DNA from 2 places in the uncultured Paenibacillus sp. genome. Region 1 is predicted to be linked to the other one. Evidence: riboswitches for the same ligand, from Rfam matches in the RefSeq annotation. Region 1 holds a riboswitch; the other holds the start of a gene.

Region 1 (6,069 bases):
GCCACCTTCTCGCCCGGATCAATTTCCAGATCAATGCCGGAGAGCACCTCAAGCTCGCCGAACTTTTTCGCCACTTGCGAATATTTCACAATGGGTTGCATAGGCATCACTTCCCTCTTTGCGGATTCAATCTTTTTTCCAGCGTTCTTGCGAGCAGGGAAGCCGGATAGCTGATGGCCAGGAATAACAGGCCGACCAGCGTATAAGGTTCAAACACCCGGTAAGTATCGGACACGATATTTTTCGCCGTGAGCAGCAGCTCGACCAGCGTGATCGCCGATAAAATCGGCGTCTCCTTGAACATGACGATCAGGTAATTGCCCAGCACGGGAATAATCGGCGGTATGGCCTGCGGCAGAACGATGCTGCCCCATGTCCGCCATTTGGGAAAGTTCAATGCGACCGCCGCTTCCCATTGCCCTTTGGGAACCGCTTCGATCCCCGAACGGTATACCTCGGCCAAATAAGTGCTGTAATGCAGGCCAAGTCCGATGACGCCGGCCGAAAAAGCAGACAGCGATATACCGGCCATGACCGGCAGGCTGTAATACAGGAACAGCACCTGAACAAGCAGCGGCGTGTTCCGAATAAACCCGATGAATCCTTTTGCAAACCATGACACAGGCTTCCAACCGGAACGAACGGCGCCTGCGAGCACAAGGCCGCCGACACAGGCCGCGGCAAACCCGGCAAGCGTAGCGGCTGCCGTCATTCTCAAAGCGGCCAACAGCTCCGGCAAGATGTCGGCAACCAAACTCCAATCCCACATCGCTACATCCTCCCTGCCGCCATCTTCCGCTCAAGCATACGAATGCCGAAAGCAACGACCGCGGAAATGACAAAATAGATGAGAAGCAGCAGCGCAAGAATTTCGGTTGTGAAAGAGATATAGTTGTTTCTCAATACCATAGCCTGATAAGTCAAATCCGCCATCGTAATGAAATAGACAAGGGATGTGGATTTGACCAGCTCGATAAGCAAATTTCCGAAAGGCGGCAGCATCCGGACGAACGCTTGCGGTATGACGATATGCACAAGCCTCTGCCATGGCTTCATGTTCAGAGCCAACGCGGCCTCCCATTGTCCTTTCGGAACGGCGAGGATCGAGCTTCGCACGATCTCGGAGCCGTAAGCTCCGAAATTAAGGCCCACCGCCAGAATGGCCGCCCACATTTTGGGGAGCTCAATCCCGAGAAAGGGAAGCGCGAAGTATAACCAAAACAATTGAATCAACAACGACGTTCCCCTGAAAATCTCCACGTATCCGGCAGTCGCGGCGCGCACCGCCCAAAGCCTGGAAAGCTTGCACAGTCCTGCAGTGAAAGAAGCGATGATGGCGAGAACCGAAGCCGCAACTGCCACCTGCACCGTCACTTTCGCCCCTTCGAGCAGAGAAGGCAGAAAGTCGATCCATGAACTCGGCATCGTTATGCCTTATTCCTTGCACAGCTCTACAGCCGTCACGTCGCCGGGAAGCTCCTGCTCGGTGAAGCCGAATTGCTGCAGGATCGTCAGCAGCTCGCCCGAATCCTTCAATTTCTGCAGCTCCGCATTGTACGCCTGCCGAAAGGCCGCATCCGCTTGGCGGAACGCCGTTGCCCCGTAACCGCGCACGCTTTTGCCGCCGATCACCGGCTGCTCGAATTCGGCGACCCGCTCGATATCGGCGTCATTCGCCGAGTCCAGCATCGCCTGCAGCGCCGGTCCCGTCATCGTAATGACCTGCACCCTGTCCGCCTGGAGCGCGCTGATCGCCGACGCCTGATCCGGCACCTGAACGATTTGCTCCTTCGGCACACCCGAGTCTTCCAGATAGCCGATTTCCACAGCGCCGGTCATTACGGCCACCTTCACATCCTTGTTCTGCGCAATGCCGGCATAGCTGCTCAAGTTCAACGGATTTCCTTTCTTGACCGCGATCGCTTCTCCGATGCTGTACTCCGGGTCGGCGAAAAGCACCGCCGCGCAGCGGTTCGGGTTGATAAACATCCCCGCCGTAATCAGATCGAACCGCTTGGCCTGAAGTCCCCCGATCAAGGAACCGAATTCGGTCAGCTCCCCTCTCATTTCTTCGATGCCGAGATTGGCCAGAATGACCCGCGCGATTTCCACCGCTTCCCCGGTTAATTCCCCGTCGGCCGTCTTGTAAGCGTATGGTTTCTCGTTAGCGAAGCCGACCGTGATGTACCCTCTCTCTTTTGCCTCCGCCAATGTTCCGCTTGCGGTGCCGCCGGCAGCCGTATCCGGCCCCGACGTCCCTTCCGTCGCGTTATTGGATTGACCGCAACCGGCGATCAACGCCGCAAACACCAGACCCAACAGCAACAGCAAAGCTTTTTTCAATCCATCCCACAGCCTCTCCCATATATTTTCTGAACACACAATTGTGTGTATGCCAGCAGCTATATAACTACTTTTCGCATCGTCAAACATGGATTAAATGCATTTCCTTCGCCCGTTATGTATGTCGATTACCCCCACACAACTCCCCCTCTCGACTATTAAAATAAAATGAACCCCGGGCCGAGGAGTTAAAAAAAGCACAGCTCCGCCAGCAGGGGTCCAAAAAGACGCAAAAGACCCTATAAAAGGGTCCGCATGTCTAAATTAGCTTGAAAAGAAACAGACCCATCCACTGCTGACGAGGTTAGCTGACGGACTCGGGTAAGATGGTACCCTACATTCAAAAAACCTGAATGACTCGCCCCAAAAAACTGGTTCCCCCGCTTTCCGGCTCAACAGCCGAAAACTAAGCGTACGGTTATAATAAACTGAAAGATTAGAGAAGTCAAACAATTATGAGGTAAATGAGAGGTTTCTCAGAAATCCGTCTCCGAGCCCGATCGCCCTTCGCGTTCCCGCTTCACCACCGCTTTAAGGTCGTCCTGCACACTCCCGCCCCACAAGGAAACGCCCGTACGGTAGGCGGCCCTTCCATTCAAATGCCCCGCTACCGGCGCCGTCATGAATACGAACACGATACCCAGAATCAGCTTCGCGCTGGCATGCTCCAGATACAGCCAGAAATACAGGAACGCGCCTCCCAGCACCAAAAGCACGCCGAGCGTCGCGCTTTTGGTCGCGGCATGCGACCGCAAATAAACGTCCGGCAGCCGAACGAGCCCGAATGCGCTCAGCGCGCTGAGCAAAGCTCCGATCAGCACCAGGATGCCGATCAGCAGCTCACCTGCCGTCGCCAAAGTCCCCGCGTTCAATGACGTCACCCCTTTCGATGAATCTCGCAAACGCCGTCGTGCCGATAAACGTAACAATGCCGATGACAAGGATAATATCGAGGTAGACCGCCGTCTTCAACAGCATGGAGAGGACGGCGGTCATCGAGAGCAACATGACGCCGATCGTGTCCAGGGACATAATCCGGTCGGCCATCGAAGGCCCCTTGAGCAAGCGGTACATGCAGCCGAGAATTGCCAGCGACAATATGACCAGGGATGCGCTCAGCAAGTAGTCCATCACCGCGTCACCTCCATAATCGCTTTTTCGAAGCTTCCTTTAATCTGTTCGGACAGCTGCGCCGCGTCCTGTATATCCATCGCATGGATATACAGAATCCGTCCGTCGCGCGAAACATCCAGCGTCAGCGTGCCCGGCGTCAAGGTAATCAGGCAAGCCAGCAGCGTGACCTCCCAGTCCGATTGCAGCCGGGTTTCAAGTGCGAATATACCTGGCCGGACGTTAAGCCGCGGACGGAGAATCTGGCGAATGACCGCCAGGCCGGAAAGGAGCAGCTCTTTCATGAACAGCGCGAGCAGTCTGATGACCGCCCACGCCTTTTTCAAATAAAAGTCATGCGGCCAGAACCGGTTCAGGCCCCCGATAAACAGAGCACCGATCAAAAAACCGACAGTGAACCGGGGAGCCGACCAATCGTTAGAAAGAAGCATCCATATAACGGCGATGAGAAGATTCAGCAGGATTTGCACAGCCATGTCCACTACTCCTTTAATACCGCTTCGATGTATGGCTCCGGATTGACAAGCCCGTCACCCGCCTGCGAAACGAACGCGTACACCCATTCGGACCCGATCCCCAGCACCGCCACCAGCACGGATACCGCCGCAAGCGCCCAATAAGCCGCACCGCCCGGCTTTACGGGTTCTCGGTTCGGTGCCGGCTTCTCATCTCCCCAGAACGCCTGCATGAATATTTTCATCATGGAGTACAGGACGACGAGGCTCGAAGCAAGCGCGATCGCCGTCAACCCGTAAGCCCCTGCGTCCAGGCCGCCCCTTATTATGAGCAGCTTTCCCGGAAAACCGCTGAGCGGCGGTACGCCGGCAAGCGCGAGGGCCACCACGAAAAACAACCAGCCGAGCAGCGGATACCGCCCGATCATCCCGCCCATATCCTTCAGCCGGTGCGTGCCGGCCGCGGCGACGATGAGTCCTCCGAGAAAAAACATCATCGCTTTGGCGGCCATATCATGCAGCAGATAAAACACCGCCCCGTCCAGCGCGTCTTTGGTGCCGACCGATAATCCGAACGCGATGAAGCCGACGCCGATGATCACGTTGTAATTCAGGATCCGGGGGATATCGGAGTACGCGACCGCGCCGAGCCCGCCGAGGATCATCGTGGCCGCCGCCATCCCGCCGATCCATGCCTGCATGACTCCCGGGTCCTGATAGAAGATCAGCGTGAACGTGCGGATGAGCGCATACAGCCCGACCTTGGTCAAAAGCGCGCCGAACAGCGCGGTGACCGCCGCCGGCGGGGCGCTGTACGACCCGGGGAGCCAGAAAAACAGGAACAATCCGGCTTTCAGCGAAAACACGATGAGAAACAGGACGGCGATGACGTTCAGTACGCCTCCTTGTCCGGCTTCCGCCACCCGGACCGACAGGTCGGCCATATTCAACGTGCCCGTCACCCCGTACAAGTAAGCGACGGCGGCGACAAAGAGCGCAGAAGACAAAATATTGATCAATATATATTTCAAGGTCTCCCTCAGCTGCAGCTTCGTACCGCCCAGAACGATCAGCGCATAGGAGGAAATCAACATGACCTCGAAGCAGACGAACAGGTTGAACAAGTCGCCGGTCAGAAACGAGCCCATGACGCCCGCCAGCAGAAATTGAAAAAACGGATAAAAGTAATGGCGCTCCCGCTGCTCGCCGATCGTTCGAAACGCATAGAACAAGCAGGCCGCGCCGACCGCCGCCGTCGTCAGCACCAGCAGGGCGGCAAGCATGTCGGCTGCGAAAACGATGCCGTAAGGCGGCAGCCAGCCCCCCATATAGAGCGTCTGGATACCGTCCGTTCGAACCTGCGCGACGATGGCGGCCGCTGCGGCGGCGTTCAGCAGAATGCTCGCGGCGCTGATCCACCGCTGGGCCATGATTTTATTTTTGAGAAAAATCAGAATAACGCCGGTGCATAACGGAATGAGCAAGGGGAATACGAGCAGATTATTCATCCTTGTCCCCCCTCAGCTCCTCCATATCGTCCGTGCCTAGCTTCTGATACGCTTTATAGGCGAGCACGAAAAAAAACGACGTGACGCCGAAGCTGATGACGATCGAGGTCAGGATCAGCGCCTGCGGCAAAGGATCGACATAGGATTCCGCTTTGTCCCCCAGTAACGGGGCGGCGCCGGTTTTCAACCGCGACATCGTCAGCAGCAGCAGATGGACGCCGTTGGTCAGCATCGAGGTGCCCAATATAATGCGCAGCAGGCTTTTGGACAAGATCAAGTATACACCGACGGCGAACAGTACGCCGATCGCCAAAGACATGAACAGCTCCACGGCTACATGTCCCTCCCTATCGTATAGATGATGGTCATGGTGACGCCCACGACCGCGAGGTAAACGCCCAGATCGAACAGCACTGACGTCGCCAGCGCGGTCTTCCCCAGCAGCGGCAGCTCGAAATAACCGAAAGTATGGCTGAGGAAAGGCGCATCGAACAAGAACGAACCGATCCCCGTTAGCAGGGCGATCGTCAATCCCAGCGCCGTTACTTTGCGAAAGTCCACGGGAATAACTTTGCTTGACAGCTTCATGCCGAACGCCATGGACAGCAATACAAGCGCGGCCGCCGTCATCA
Region 2 (6,069 bases), on a different contig from region 1:
TCCTTAATTAATTAAATTATTTCGCAACCGGTGCCGGCAGTTCCGATATGCATTCATTGCAAACGATTTTGCCCTTGAAATAAGTGACGTTCTCCGCGTTGCCGCAGAAAATACAGGCCGGCTCATATTTCTTGAGCATAATGCGCTCGCCGTCCACGTAGATTTCCAGAGCGTCCTTCTCTCCAATGCCGAGCGTACGGCGCAATTCGATCGGAATGACGACGCGGCCCAATTCATCAACTTTACGTACGATACCGGTGGATTTCATCATGATCTATCTTTCCCCTCTCAAAATATGGTTCTACAATATTCGACACAATTTTACTTTTTTATTTTTACCATCGTACCAACCATTCCCATAATAGTCAACCGTAATTTAAGGAATTGAATTTCTTTTATCATCCAAATTCCTATGTATATGGGTAATGTCGAAAGATATTTGGTAAAAATCGACACAAAACCTGGAAGATTAAATACGACACCATTCGACAAAATCGAAAATTTTACCCAGTGTTTGAATCACTATTTCCAATCCAAGAGGTGATGGGCGTGCGTTACGATTTGGCTGAAGAAAAGGTATTTAAAGATCCGGTTCATAAGTATATCTATGTGCAGGATCGGACCATCTGGAATTTGATCAATACGAAGGAATTCCAACGGCTTCGCCGTATCCGTCAGCTGGGCACCTCCTATTTGACGTTTCATGGCGCGGAACACAGCCGCTTCTCCCACTCGCTCGGCGTATACGAAATAACGCGCAAAATCATATCGCAATTCGAGCGAAGCCGGTACGCCGACTGGCCGGAGGAGGAACGCCTTTTATGCCTCTGCGCATCCCTTTTGCACGATGTCGGTCATGGCCCCTTTTCCCATTCGATCGAAGACGTTTTCGACACCCATCATGAAGCCTGGACCTGCCGTATTATATTAGAAGAAACAGAAGTGAACCGCATCTTGCGAACGGTATCTCCGGACTTCCCCGAACGGGTCGCTTCGGTCATTTGCAAAACGTACGACAAGCCGATCGTCGTTAGTCTGATCTCCAGCCAAATGGATGCCGACCGCATGGATTATCTGCTTCGCGATGCATACTATACGGGCGTCAACTACGGCATGTTCGATTTGGACCGTATCCTTCGTGTGCTGCGGCCTTACCAGGGTCGCATTGTGGTGAAGGAAAGCGGCATGCACGCCGTAGAGGACTATCTGATGTCGCGTTACCAAATGTATTGGCAGGTGTACTTCCATCCAGTCACCCGTAGCTCGGAAATCATTCTTCGCCAAATTTTTCGCAGAGCGAAGGAGCTTTATGCGGGTAGTTACGGATTTTTGTCGAAGATGCCCGATGCGCTCGTTTCTTTATTCGAGGGCACGCTTGACGTGAATGGCTATTACCGGCTGGATGAAGCGCTCGTTCAGACCGTGTTCATGCAATGGATCCAGGAGCGGGACGAGCTGCTTGCGGAGCTGTGCCGCCGCTTTCTGCACCGCAGGCTTTATAAATACGTTACGATGGACCACCGCGACGAAGCGTTCTGGTCACGAATACGCCACGCTTTCAGGTCTGCGGGACTTCACCCGGATTACCATCTGGAGATTGATTACCCGTTCGATCTTCCGTATCATGTATACCGACCCGGTACAACCGAAGGAGAGAACAAGCCGCCTATTCTGATGCTCGGCGACCAGGACAAATTGGAGGATATCTCCGCCATGTCCGACATCATCCGTTCGATCGCCGGGTTGCACAGAGGCAAGTTTCACCTCTATTACCCAAGAGAGACGCTAATGAAACACAAAAATCATTTCGACACAGAAATTCGACAATTTTTCGAGCTTTGACAATCGGTATATGCAGGGAGGGAAACGTTGCGACATGCTTATCGACACTCACACTCATTTGGATTCCCCGAAATTCGACAACGACCGGGAAGCGGTCATTGCCCGGGCCGTTGAAGCCGGCGTGGGCAAGATGATCAATATCGGTTTCGATCGGGAGACGATTCCGACGACGATGGCGCTGGCGGATCGATATGATTTTATTTACGCAGCCGTCGGCTGGCATCCTGTGGAGAGCATACAAATGCGCGAGGGTGATCTCGAATGGATAGAGGAACTGTGCAAACACGAGAAGGTGGTGGCGATCGGGGAGATCGGATTGGACTACCATTGGGACACCTCACCGAAAGAAGTGCAGCATCGCGTGTTCCGCGAACAAATCCGGCTGGCCAGGAAGATCGGCAAGCCGATCGTGATTCATAACCGAGACGCGCATGAAGATATCGTCCGGATTTTGCGGGAGGAGAAGGCGTCGGAGGTCGGAGGGGTGATGCACTGCTTCTCGGGAAGTTGGGAGACGGCTAAGCAATGCCTGGATATGAATTTCTATATTTCTTTCGGAGGACCGGTTACGTTCAAAAATGCGAGGGTACCGAAGGAGGTTCTCGGCAAAGTGCCGCTCGACCGGATTTTGGTGGAAACGGATGCGCCATACCTGGCTCCCGAGCCTTACAGAGGCAAACGGAACGAGTCCGGACACGTGGTTTATGTGGCCGAGGCTGCGGCCGAAATTGTGGGCATAAGCCGAAACGAACTTGAGACGATCACCACGGAAAATGCCAAAAACTGTTTTGGGTTTCGGTGATTTTGATCACGAAAGGGAGAATTCGAGATCTATCCGGTGAAAAAAGTAATCTTTGTTTGCGAAATTGCAGCTTTTTTACGGGATTTTCCGGAAATAAGCTATATATCGTCTTTAAAGCGTTCTTTACAATGTAGGTCTAAAGGCTGTATGATTTTCCTCAGAGCTTGATGTTGTATCCCATTTCCAGATCGCTTAATCTCCATTCGGAGAGCGGGGGAACCGATACGGCGCTACGCCAACCCACAGCGGACACGTCGTATATGAATTCTTCTTGGGGTGAATTTTTGCAACGATCCATATTTAGGATCCGAGCGAAATAGGGCAACTCTCATGTCCGAACCCGACAGCTAACCTCGCAAGCGTACATAGAGAGGTCGTCTCGTGCATCCACATTTCCCAATGTGAATCTTTGTCTTCCGCGGAAGCCACGAAGGATCCTCTGTCGTCGGCTTCTTTTATTTTGCGAATATCGCAGAATGCCTCGACATAGGGTTACAGGGGAGGTGGACCGAACGGGCGTATCTCTGGGGGCAGGGCGTGCGTGCTGTTCGGCGCATGAAAATAACATATAGTCGCGTCAAAGACAATCATGCATCACTCTATGACGGCGGGGCTATGAAGGAGGACCGAAGAAGTGGGTGTGTTCCGGGTATTGGAATCCCATGGGCAACGATCATCCAGCATGACTTTCGCGTTGCGATGGAAGCATGGAAACTTGCGTTTGATTCTGCTTAGCGCTATTATCTCAATCGCTATGACTTTCATGTTGTTGGTGTTGGTGTACGGAACGGCTGACAAAAGCGTCTCCGTAGTATTGAATGGACAAGAAACCGTTGTTTCAACCAAGCAATGGTCCCTTCAACGCCTATTGGATGAACAAGCCATCACGATCGGACCTAACGATCAGGTATCGATGCCACTCAGCGCGGCCGTCAAAGACGGCGACCGGATCGTTGTCGATCAAGCGGTGCAAGTGACGGTGAAGGCGGATGGAAAGGCTGAAACGTTCTACACGACGGCAAGAACGGTGGGAGCGGCGATCGGGCAAACCGATATAAGTATCCGTGCGCAGGATAAGGTATATCCATCCTTGAATACGGAGCTCAAAAGCCGAATGAACGTAACGGTAGTGCGGATCGACAAGCAGCTTGCGGAGACCGAGCACGTACTGCCGTTCACGGTAGTCAAGAAAAACGATCCGAACTTGGACACCGGCAAAACGAAGGTTGTTCAGAAAGGCCGGCAAGGCCTGATCGTCAAAAAGTTCGAGAAGACGTTCGCGGACGGCAAGCTGGTGGAAACCAAGCTGCTGACCAAGTTTATGGAGACGTCGAAGCGGGATCAGATTGTGGCTGTCGGTACGAAGAAGCCGGAGCCGGAAGTTGTTGTGCTGTCGGCAAAGTCGCCCGAAACGGCGGCCGTCTCGAAGCAGGGCGTTTCGTTCAAGGCGAAGAAGGTGCTGAAGAACGTGACCTTAACCGCCTATACGGCGGGCGTGGAATCAACCGGAAAGAGCAAAAGCGATCCCGAATTCGGGATTACGGCATCCGGCGCCAAGGTAAAAGAAGGCCGTACGATTGCCGTCGATCCGAAGGTCATTCCGATCGGCTGGTGGGTATACATCGAGGGCATCGGCTTCCGCCGTGCGGAGGATACCGGCAGCGCGGTCAAAGGCAACAAGATCGACGTTTACTATGACAGCAGGCAGTATGCTTTGAAGTTCGGCAGGAAAAAAGGCTTTACGGTATACGTGTTAGGTCCGAATAAGCCGACCGCGGCCTAATAACAGGCTGTACAGCCGTTCGGCAACTCGTGATTAATCCTATGAGACTGACGGGATTTTATGCCTGTCCCAACCTCTATGCGCGGCCGCTCTTTTCGGGCGGCTTCGGTAGAGGTTTTTATCTTGTTGGCCATGTATAGCTTTAGACGATCGAGGTCACCCTTAGGTTGCAGCGAAGCCGCGCTTCGGGAAAGGAAATTTCTGCAATGCTGAAAGAAGTTATTGTCGTTGAGGGGAAAGGCGATACCGCAGCGATTAAAAGGGCCGTCGACGCGGATACGATTGAGACCGGAGGCTCGGCGGCGGGCGAAGAGGTGCTTCGGCGGATCGAGCTCGCGGCGGAGCGGAGGGGCGTCATTATTTTCACCGATCCGGATCATGCGGGCGAACGGATTCGGCGTATTGTGGCCGCCCGCGTGCCGGGCTGCAAGCATGCCTTTCTTCCGCAGGAAGAGGCGACGTACAAGGGGGACATCGGCATCGAGCATGCGGCGCCCGGAGCGATCAGGCGGGCATTAGCCTCGGTGCGCTCCGAGGCGGCCTCCAAGGACGGCGGCGAAGTGACATGGGACGATATGATCGCCGCCGGCTTGATCGTTCACCCCGATGCGGCCGCCCGCAGGCTGGCGCTCGGGAAGCTGCTCGGAATCGGGTATGCGAACGGCAAACAGTTCCACAAGCGCTGCACGGTGTTCCGCATCTCCAGGGAGGAGTTCGGACAAGCGGTGTCGGCCATGGAAGCGGGCAAGGAGAGAGGAGACGAACGATGACGGATGAGCGGCGCGGGGCGGCGGTCCCTGAGGTTTCCTCCCCGAAGCGGACGAAGGACATCATTGCCAAGTACGGCTTCCAATTCAAGAAAAGCCTCGGCCAAAATTTTCTTATCGACGGCAATATTTTAGGTAATATCGTAGAGGCCGCCGAATTGGATAAAAGCAAGGGCGCGCTCGAGATCGGACCCGGCATCGGCGCACTCACCGAACGGTTGGCCAAGACGGCGGGCGCCGTCACGGCCGTCGAAATCGACCAACGACTCATCCCGATCCTTCGGGAGGTGCTCGCGCCTTACGATAATGTGAGCGTCGTCCACGGGGACGTGCTCAAGCTTGATCTGAAGGCGATCATCGCCGAACGGTATAAAGGCGTGAATCCGATCAGCGTGGTCGCCAATCTTCCTTATTACGTAACGACGCCTATCCTGATGAAGCTGCTTGAGGATCGGCTGCCGCTCGAACATATCGTCGTCATGATTCAGAAAGAGGTCGCGGAGCGTATGGCGGCAAAGCCCGGCGGCAAGGATTACGGCAGCTTGAGCATCGCCGTCCAGTACTATAGCGAGCCGCAAATCGTCTGCGCGGTTCCCCATACCGTATTCATTCCGCAGCCGAACGTCGATTCGGCCGTCATCAAGCTGACGCTGCGCGATCGGCCGCCTGTCGATGTCGAGGACGAATCGCATTTTTTCCGCATCGTGCAAGCCTCGTTCGCCCAGCGTAGGAAGACGCTCGCCAACAACTTGTCCCTCTTATTCGGCAAAGAACGCCGCGAAGAGACGGCGGAGCTGCTGCAAGCGTGCGGCGTCGATCCCGGACGAAGAGGAGAAACGCTGTCGCTGGCGGAATATGCGCGCATCAGCAACGCG

Evidence for each region. Region 1 has a riboswitch for cyclic di-AMP ahead of ehuB (ectoine/hydroxyectoine ABC transporter substrate-binding protein EhuB). Riboswitches for the same ligand answer to the same signal wherever they lie in the genome.
Region 2: linked by a shared signal. The riboswitch ahead of RWM61_RS18780 (ubiquitin-like domain-containing protein) and the one ahead of ehuB (ectoine/hydroxyectoine ABC transporter substrate-binding protein EhuB) in region 1 are both predicted to bind cyclic di-AMP.

What each region holds. Positions count from the first base shown of each region.
Region 1 is NZ_CAUPYC010000020.1:11,554-17,622, reverse strand. Features, by position in the region: partial or broken gene ehuA (ectoine/hydroxyectoine ABC transporter ATP-binding protein EhuA) at 1-107, opposite strand, end outside; gene ehuD (ectoine/hydroxyectoine ABC transporter permease subunit EhuD) at 107-769, opposite strand; gene ehuC (ectoine/hydroxyectoine ABC transporter permease subunit EhuC) at 772-1,425, opposite strand; gene ehuB (ectoine/hydroxyectoine ABC transporter substrate-binding protein EhuB) at 1,435-2,343, opposite strand; cyclic di-AMP (ydaO/yuaA leader) riboswitch at 2,624-2,766, opposite strand; gene mnhG (monovalent cation/H(+) antiporter subunit G) at 2,820-3,215, opposite strand; gene RWM61_RS08835 (Na(+)/H(+) antiporter subunit F1) at 3,184-3,474, opposite strand; gene RWM61_RS08830 (Na+/H+ antiporter subunit E) at 3,474-3,950, opposite strand; gene RWM61_RS08825 (Na+/H+ antiporter subunit D) at 3,956-5,437, opposite strand; gene RWM61_RS08820 (Na(+)/H(+) antiporter subunit C) at 5,430-5,768, opposite strand; gene RWM61_RS08815 (Na+/H+ antiporter subunit A) at 5,771-6,069, opposite strand, start outside.
Region 2 is NZ_CAUPYC010000088.1:8,505-14,573, forward strand. Features, by position in the region: gene RWM61_RS18765 (AbrB/MazE/SpoVT family DNA-binding domain-containing protein) at 17-271, opposite strand; gene RWM61_RS18770 (HD domain-containing protein) at 544-1,842, shown strand; gene RWM61_RS18775 (TatD family hydrolase) at 1,877-2,644, shown strand; cyclic di-AMP (ydaO/yuaA leader) riboswitch at 2,824-3,022, shown strand; gene RWM61_RS18780 (ubiquitin-like domain-containing protein) at 3,279-4,427, shown strand; gene rnmV (ribonuclease M5) at 4,634-5,197, shown strand; gene rsmA (16S rRNA (adenine(1518)-N(6)/adenine(1519)-N(6))-dimethyltransferase RsmA) at 5,194-6,069, shown strand, end outside.